2 regions of the Anaerotruncus rubiinfantis genome follow, and region 1 is predicted to be linked to the other one. Evidence: predicted binding sites of a transcription regulator. Region 1 holds the regulator's gene; the other holds the start of a gene.
The links. The regulator Rex, encoded in region 1, represses fermentation and respiration genes when NADH is low (regulators of the CRP and FNR family bind a similar motif). The targets are predictions, from matches to a motif close to ATTGTTAANNNNTTAACAAT.
Positions count from the first base shown of each region.

Region 1 (4,417 bases):
TCTGCGCACGGCAGACGGTGAGGAAGCACTCCTTCTGCGGCGCCGGATGGACGCGCTCTATACCGAATTGAGTGATTTAAAGGTGGTGACGGCCTATCTCAAGGACTACTACGCATAGTAAATACCGGCAGGATAAACCGCTTTTCCCCCAGCGGGCCTGGAACGCGCACCTGTCCGACCCGGACAAGGTCGCGTCCGAAACCTACGGCGGCAACGGTGACAACACGCCCGCGCGTGAACGCTACCGGCGGTTTGCCGCCAACGCCATCCGCTTTCTGCCGCCAGGCCAGCGGGAAGCCGTCCGGCTCTATTACCTGGAGGGGATCAAGATGCCTGAGGCCGCCAAAATTCTCGGCGTCAGCCGCTCCACGGTCAGCCGCAGGCTGGCCGCCGCGCGCAAAACCCTGCGGGAGCTCGCCCGTTTTTGTACCGACTCTGGTTTCCTGCCGCCCTGAACCTTCCGTTTTTTCTCCAAACTGCATCTTTGGGCAGCTGGCTTTCAGATTGACAAGACCTGCGCAATGATATAAAATAATGTATAATTATTACTGTGATGTAACTGTATCATGAAATGAATCATAGGAGGACTTGCATTGGATCAGAAAGTACAAGCGGCTGTCGAACATTTTGCCGCGCTGGTAGAGGCCCAGCTTGCGCGCAATGAGCGCATTAAAGCAACTAAGGACTTCGTGGATTACGAACATCTCGATAAGATCGTCATCGGTGTCTGCGGCGGCGACGGCATCGGCCCCATTATCACCAATGAAGCCGCCCGCGTATTAAAGCACCTGCTGGCGGATGAAGTGGCCGCCGGCCGTGTGGAATTTAAGCAGATCGACGGCCTCACCATCGAAAACCGCGCCGCCGTCGGCAAAGCTATCCCGGACGACGTGCTCGCGGAACTCAAAAAATGCCACGTCATCCTCAAAGGCCCCACCACCACCCCGCGAGCGGGCGATCCCTGGCCAAATATCGAATCGGCCAACGTTGCGATGCGCAAGGAGCTTGACCTGTTCGCGAACGTCCGCCCGGTCAAAGTCCCGAGCGAAGGCATCGACTGGACCTTCTTCCGTGAGAATACCGAAGGCGCATACACGCTCGGCTCCTGCGGCGTGAATGTCGACGACGAGGTCGCGTTCGACTTTGTCGTCACCACCACCGAAGGCACCGAACGCATCGCGCGGCTCGCTTTCGACTATGCCAAGAAAAACCACAAAGACCGCGTTTCAATCGTCACCAAGGCCAACATCGTCAAGACGACCGACGGCAAGTTCCTCAAACTCTGCCAGAACATCGCCAAGGAGTATCCGGACATCTCCACCGACGACTGGTATATTGACATCATGACCGCAAAACTGATTGACCAGAAGCGCCGCCGTGATTTCAAGGTATTTGTACTTCCGAACCTCTACGGCGACATCATCACCGATGAAGCCGCCGAGTTCCAGGGCGGCGTCGGTACCGCGGGCAGCGCCAACATCGGCAAACGCTACGCGATGTTTGAGGCGATCCACGGCTCCGCGCCGCGTATGATCAAGGAAGGCCGCGGCAAATATGCCGATCCCTGCTCGATGCTGCGCGCAGCGGTGCTGCTGCTGAGCCACATCGGCTTCCAGGCGCAGGCGGATAAGCTCGACCGTGCGCTGGACGTCTGCATGTACGAGGAGAAAAAGCTCACCATCACCGGCCGCGACACCGGCTGCACCTGCGAGGAATTCGGCAATTATGTCATGGATACCGTAGCGAGCCTCTGATCCGCCCGGCACACAAGGAAATCTACACAGGAAGGGTGTTTGTGTCTATGCCAAAGCATGAGGGCGTTTCACTGTCGGTTATCCGGCGTCTGCCGCGCTACTATCGCTTTTTGGGCGACCTTCTGAAAAAGGATGTCACCCGTATCTCTTCGCGGGAGCTTGCACAGCTCATGCAGCTCACCGCCTCCCAGATCCGACAGGATCTCAACTGCTTCGGCGGATTCGGCCAGCAGGGTTACGGTTACAACGTCGCCGCGCTTTATAAGGAAATCGGGAACATCCTCGGCCTCAATAAACAGGCCGACATCATCCTGATCGGCGCGGGAAATCTCGGCCGCACGCTTGCAAAGCATATGAACTTCGACACCAGCGGTTTTAAGCTCGTGGGGATTTTCGACAACTCCCCCACGGTCATCGGGCAGAAGATCCGGGAACATACCGTGCGGGACACCACCGAACTCGAAGACTTCTGCCGGGAAAATCATCCCCGCGCCGCGATCCTCTGCATCCCGCGCGAGGTGGCTTATGAAACGGCCGAGCGGCTCAAAAACCTCGGCATCAACTGCTTCTGGAACTTCTCCCACTACGATCTGCTGCTTAATTTCGAGAACGTCGTGGTCGAAAACGTGCATCTTGGGGACAGCCTTATGACCCTTTGCTACCGGATGAACCAGTTTTATGCTGACGAGAAATCCTGATTTCAAACCAAAACGGCCCCGCTTCTGAGAAGCGGGGCCGTTTCTCTATTCCTTTTTGTCCTCCGGCAATTGTTTTTCGTCCCAGAAATATTTTGCCACAACGAATCCAACCAACAGGATGAGGATGCAAAAAATATCTGTCATGAAAAGCTCGGCTGTCCCAATCCCGGTGCCCGGCCCGTCCGCCATCCCTGACGCGTACAGTTCGGGAGCGAGGTCGTTCCCATCCGCGTCAAGAAGCCGTAGGCCGCGCCAGAGTCCCTCCGTTTTCGGGTGCTCATAAATATCGACGAAATCCCGTTCGGCAATCTCTCCGGAAAACACCACCTGCGGCGGTTCCTCGTCCACCGTAATGACCTCGTAGGCCACCGCGCGCGGGTCGGCGTTCACGCCGCAGACCGCGACCTTCCGTTTGCCCGAAGCGGTGAAGGGATAGACCTCCACGCCGATCGAATTGCCGTAGCCGGCGCTGACCGGCCGGTAAAGGGTGTTCATCCCCCGGTCGAAAAGCGCGTAGCCCATCATCGGGCCGCCGCCCGGGTCCTTGAAGAGCACGAACAGCCGGTTGCCAGCCTCCTCGGTCCCGGCTATCTCCACCGGCATGCCGGTATATTCCGTGAGCGCCTCGGTCAGCGATTCCGGTTTCGCCGTATAGTGGTAAACCATTGTGTAATACGCCCCGGTCGCGATGAGGGTAACAGCCGCGATCACAATGGACAGGATCCTGCGTTTTGTCAGTTTCATCGTTTCATCTCCTTTGCGGCGCGGGAAAGCGCCGCGAACTGTTCCATCGTGAGCTGCTCGGCGCGTGCCGTGCCCGGCACCCCCGCCGTTTCGAGCAGCGCGGCGGCGTCCGGCTTCGCAAGCGAAAGCCCGCTTGCCAGACAGTTCAGGATCGTTTTACGGCGTTGGGAAAAAGCCGCCTTCACCACCGCGAAGAAAGCCTTTTCATCCCCCACGTCGTATTGCGGCCGCTCCCGGATATCCAGCCGGATGACCGTACTGTCCACGTCGGGCGACGGCATAAACGACCCGCGTGACACCTGAAAGAGCACCTTCGGGACGCTGTAGTACCGCACAGCGATTGTGACCGCGCCAACCTCGCGGGTGGCGGGTTCGGCGCAGAGCCGCTGCGCGGCCTCCTTCTGCACCATCACGGTGATCGATTTGACCGGCAGGCGCTGCTCGAGCAGGCTCATAATGATCGGCGAGGTGATGTAGTACGGCAGATTCGCGCAGACAACCACCTCCATGCCGGAAAACTTTTCCGCGATGAGCGCGTGCAGGTCGACCCGCATCACATCCGCATTCACGATCTCGACGTTTTGGTAGCCCGCGAGCGTTTCCGCGAGCACCGGCAGCAGCCGGGCATCAATTTCGATACAGACGACTTTGTCCGCGCGTTTGGCAAGCTCGGCGGTCAGCACACCGACGCCCGCTCCGATTTCAATAACTCCGACGCCTGCTTTCGCGCCGCCAAGCTCGGCCATGCGCGGGCAGACGGTCGGGTTGACAAGGAAATTCTGCCCGAGCGCTTTACTGAATGTAAAACCGTGGCGCGACAATACGTCTCGTATCACGCCAATATTGGAAAGGTTGTCCATAAAATCCTCCAGGAACTGGATTTGGTTTTGCAGGAAATAAAAAAGGAGCTTGCACAGGCCGCCGCGGTATAGTAGAATAAAATCAATGACCAGCTCCATACCTTTCATCATTATAAAGGAAGTGAAGATAGATGGCAAGACGCGATAAAATAAACTATTATTTGGATATTGCCGAGACGGTCGCCTCGCGCGGCACCTGCCTGCGGCGCAACTTCGGCGCGATCATCGTGAAAAACGACCAGATCGTTTCGACCGGCTATGTCGGCGCGCCGCGCGGGCGGGAAAACTGTTCCGATTTGGGCTACTGCACCCGCTCCAAGCTCAACGTCCCGCGCGGCGAGCGATATGAACTCTGCCGCTC
Region 1 is NZ_FKLA01000008.1:229,613-234,029, reverse strand. Features, by position in the region: gene BN4275_RS03450 (hypothetical protein) at 1-118, shown strand, start outside; gene BN4275_RS17785 (RNA polymerase sigma factor) at 96-455, shown strand; gene BN4275_RS03440 (isocitrate/isopropylmalate family dehydrogenase) at 594-1,754, shown strand; gene BN4275_RS03435 (redox-sensing transcriptional repressor Rex) at 1,802-2,452, shown strand; gene BN4275_RS03430 (hypothetical protein) at 2,498-3,196, opposite strand; gene rsmA (16S rRNA (adenine(1518)-N(6)/adenine(1519)-N(6))-dimethyltransferase RsmA) at 3,193-4,056, opposite strand; gene BN4275_RS03420 (deoxycytidylate deaminase) at 4,188-4,417, shown strand, end outside.

Region 2 (4,417 bases), on a different contig from region 1:
ATGACATCCGGCTGGAAGGCGTTCATTGCCGCCACGCCGCGTTTGATGGTGTTGACCGACGGGTCCGGCTCAACCTCCGAGAAGATCTCCGCATGGCAGTATTCCTGGCGTTTGCGCAGATAGTAGAGGATTTTATCGACATTGCCGAGTTTCACCATCATCGGGTCGGTGACGATAAACGCGCGGCTGATGTTCGGCATTTTTTCAAGATACTGGATCGAATCGTTCTCAAAGTAAATCTTCGGCGGGATCTTGAACCACTGCATATTGACTCTCCTTTTTGCGACGCGCTTTTTGTTGATCAGGTTGACCGAGGAGACGTTTGAAGTGGTGGAGTTGTGGCCAAACGATCCGCAGCCGAGCGTCAGAGAGGGCATGTTGGTATTATAGATGTCGCCGATCGCACCCTGTGAGGACGGGGAGTTGACGATGACGCGGCCGACCTTCATCGCTTCGCCATACGCGCGCGCAAGCTCCATATCCGAGGTGTGGATGACCGCTGAATGGCCGAGGCCGCCCAGCTCCAGCATCCGGTTGGCATAATCGAAGCCCTGCTTGGCGTCCTTGACAGTGAAGTAAGCGAGCACCGGAGAAAGCTTTTCAAGCGAGAGGCGGTATTCCCGGGAAGGCTCGGGGAGCTTCGCAATCAGGATCTTGGTATCAGCCGGGACCTTGATCCCCGCCTGCTCAGCGATCCAGGCCGGCGATTTGCCGACGACCACCGGGTTTACCGCGCCGCGTTCAGCCGGCATGACGTAATCGGTGACCTTCAGGGTCTCCTCGTCATTGAGGAAGTAGCAGCGGTGCTTCTTCATGAACGCCTCAAACGCCGGGGCGATCTCCTCGTCGACGATGACCGCCTGTTCGGAGGCGCAGATCATGCCGTTGTCAAAGGTTTTGGAGAGCATCAGGTCGGTGCAGGAACGCTCGAGGTTCGCGGTTTTCTCAATGTAGCAGGGGACGTTTCCCGGGCCGACGCCGAGCGCCGGTTTGCCGCAGCTGTAGGCGTTCTTCACCATGCCGGCGCCGCCGGTGGCAAGGATCAGGGAGACCTTCGGATGGTGCATCAGCGCACTGGTCGCGTCGATCGACGGATATTCAATCCACTGGATGCAGTTTTCCGGCGCGCCCGCCTTGACGGCCGCGTCGCGCACGATTTTGGCCGCCTCAACCGAGCATTTCTGCGCGGAGGGATGGAAGCCGAAGATGATCGGGTTGCGGGTCTTCTGGGTGATGAGCGCCTTGAACATGGTGGTGGAGGTCGGGTTGGTTACCGGAGTGACACCCGCGACGATGCCGACCGGCTCCGCGACTTCCACATAGCCTTCGAGGTCGTTCTCGTCGATCACGCCGACCGTCTTTTCGTATTTGATCGAATGCCAGATATATTCAGTTGCGAAGATATTCTTGGTGATCTTGTCCTCGTAGACGCCGCGGCCGGTCTCCTCGACCGCCATCTTTGCAAGCATCTGGTGATTGTCAAGCCCTGCCAGCGCCATTGCGTGGACGATCTGGTCCACCTGTTCCTGGCTGAGTTCCATATACTGTTTGAGTGCGACATCCGCCTTTTCCACCAGCTCATTGATCATCGCGTTGATGTCAATTTCGGGCTTCTGTGCTGCTTTTGCCTTTTCCATGAAATGCTTCCTCCTAAAAATGATATAAACGGAAATCAAATTCTTTTTATCAGAATTAACAGGGGTGCTGTAAAATGAGATTGTTAATTCTTTGTCAATATAATATCATATTGTTAAACTTTTGACAATTAGACAAATAAACAAATATATGTTTTTATTTATAGGAACTTTGCACAATTCAATTCACTGGAACCGCCCGCAGCAATGCGCGCCGCGCTTTGTAGTCCGGCATCAATTTGGCCATCGTTTCGTGGAACCCTTTCTGGTGATCCGGATGCAGAAAGTGCACATATTCGTGCAGCACCACATACTCGAGCGCCGCCTTCGGTTTTGCTATCAGCTGCTTATTGAGGGTGATGCAGTTTTTTGCCACATGGCAGACGCCCCAACGGGTCTTCATCTGCCGCACCTGGATCTTTGGTTTCCCCGGCAGGATATCCGCGAAAAGCGGATAAATTTCATCACTCACCGCGTTAAACGCGGCCAAGCACTGGGCGTCGGTATATTCTGTGTCCGCCGCCTGCGCCTGCGCCTTCCGCACGGCGATCCGGGCGCGCGCCGCCTCGCTTCCGCACGGCGATCCGGGCGCGCGCCGCCTCGATCCACGCGGCCCGTGAGGCGACAAACCGGTCGATTTCCCCGGCCGGCGCGCGTTTGGGCGCGGAGACGCGCACCTCCCCCTCCCCGGTGACGCGCAGGTTCAGGTTCTTGACCCGCTTATAGGTAAGTTCATAGGTGATTGTGCCAACGCTGCGCCGCATCGCGATCCCCCTCCTTGTTTTTACAATCTTAAACCTTGCCATTAAACTCTGTCAACCGGGATTGACAAAACAGCTCCCCTCAGTTATAATATCCCTTACATTTCACCGTGAAGGAGTTTATGATGGCATTGCAATTCTGGTTCTTCTAAGTTTCCTCGCCGTACATACACCAAAAAGGCCTGTGACGGGTTTTGTTGTTTTACGTATCCGGGAAATTTCAGCAGAGAATCAGCGCGGCTGACCGCTTCATGGGAATGCTGTCTCTTTCTGTCTTTTGACCGGTATGCGTAAGCGGGCCCGCATGGGAATCGTTTGCGCTTTTTTTGCGCCCGCAAAGGAGTTTTATGAACCAGACACACTGGAAACGCACCTTTTTCACCATCTGGTCGGGGCAGGCCGTCTCTCTGCTGACCAGCTCGATCGTGCAGTTCGCGATCGTCCTCTATCTCACCGATACCACCCGCTCTCCCATGGTCCTCTCAGTCGGTTACCTGCTCGGTTTTCTGCCGCAGGGGCTGCTCGGGCCATTCGCCGGCGTTCTGGTCGACCGGTGGGACCGCAAAAAGATCATGCTCACCTCCGACTTCTGTATCGCTATGGCCTGCCTTGCGATCGTGATTGTCGGGATCTTCGCCGACCTGCCGCTCTGGCTCTTCCTGCTTGTCCTGTTTATCCGGTCGGCCGGTTCGGCATTCCATGCGCCGTCGCTCTCCGCCGTCACCCCGCTGCTCGTCCCCGCGGATCAGCTCACCCGATGCGCGGGGTACTCGCAGACCCTGCAGTCCGTATCGATGATTATCGGGCCCGCGCTGGCCGCGATGCTTTATGCGGCGTGGGATCTGGAAGCGATCGTCTTTCTTGACGTGCTCGGCGCGCTGGTCGGCATGGGTTCTCTTGCCGTCTGCACCATCCCCAAACTGGAGATGCGGCATACCGAACGGCCCCATATCATCCGGGAAGCGCTCGATGGCCTGCGCGTCCTGCGTTCGCATAAGGGGCTTTACGGGCTTCTGCTTGTGAGCGCGCTTTTCTTCCTGGCATTCTCCCCGGCCGGCGCGCTCTACCCGCTGCTCTCGATGGATTATTTTGGCGGGACTGCCACCCACGCAAGCATTGCGGAGATCGTCTTTTCGGTCGGGATGATGGCTGGTTCGATCCTGCTCGGCGCGTGGGGAGGCTTTTCTCGAAAAATCGTTTCAATTATCGGTTCGATCTTCCTCATGGGGGTGGCGCTTGTGCTCACCGGGCTGCTTCCGCCGTCCGGATTTGTCATTTTCGCCTTTCTTTCGGCTGTCATGGGCTTCGCCTGTCCATTTTTCTCGGGTGTTTCGATCGCGCTTTTTCAGGAAAAGGTGGAGCCGGAATATCTCGGCCGGGTGATGTCCCTTTCCACAAGCATCCTGACCCTCGCCACACCGCTCGGCCTGGCGCTTTCCGGCGCGACTGCGGAAATCATCGGCCTTGAAAACTGGTTTTTACTTGCTGGAATCGTTGTCCTCGCAAGCGGCGTTCTGTGCATCTTTGTCCCTTCGGTGCGCAACTGCGACCAATAGGGCTGCCCTGATATTGGCCCCGGGTAAAATGCCTTTTACCCGGGGCCAATATTTACGGGCGTCTCAGCCGCCTGCGCGGTCCCACCCGGGACCGCGGGGCAGCCCGGCGCACCTCACGCGCCGTGTCCGCATAGAATGGCAGGATTACATCATGAGCGGAGGCAAACGATGGCTACTCAAATCTGGGCACATCGAGGCGCGTCCTCAAAAGCGCCTGAAAATACCATGGAAGCGTTTGAACAGACTGTTCGTGAAGGGGCCGATGGAATCGAACTGGACGTACATCTGAGCGCGGATGGAATCCCCGTCGTCATTCACGACAGCACCCTTGAGCGGGTCAGCGGTGAAATCGGGTTGGTGCACGACCGGACACTCGCACAGCTCAAACGGCTGGATGTGTCGAATCCAATCCCCGGTTACGGGATCGCCCGTATCCCGGCGCTTGCGGAAGTTTACGAGCTTATAA
Region 2 is NZ_FKLA01000009.1:1,674,810-1,679,226, reverse strand. Features, by position in the region: gene adhE (bifunctional acetaldehyde-CoA/alcohol dehydrogenase) at 1-1,637, opposite strand, end outside; gene BN4275_RS17585 (M48 metallopeptidase family protein) at 1,816-2,178, opposite strand; gene BN4275_RS17580 (YgjP-like metallopeptidase domain-containing protein) at 2,111-2,398, opposite strand; gene BN4275_RS13500 (MFS transporter) at 2,743-3,951, shown strand; gene BN4275_RS13495 (glycerophosphodiester phosphodiesterase) at 4,120-4,417, shown strand, end outside.
Region 2: a site for Rex is predicted at 1,747-1,766, ahead of adhE (bifunctional acetaldehyde-CoA/alcohol dehydrogenase). Genes of this name have one in related genera too.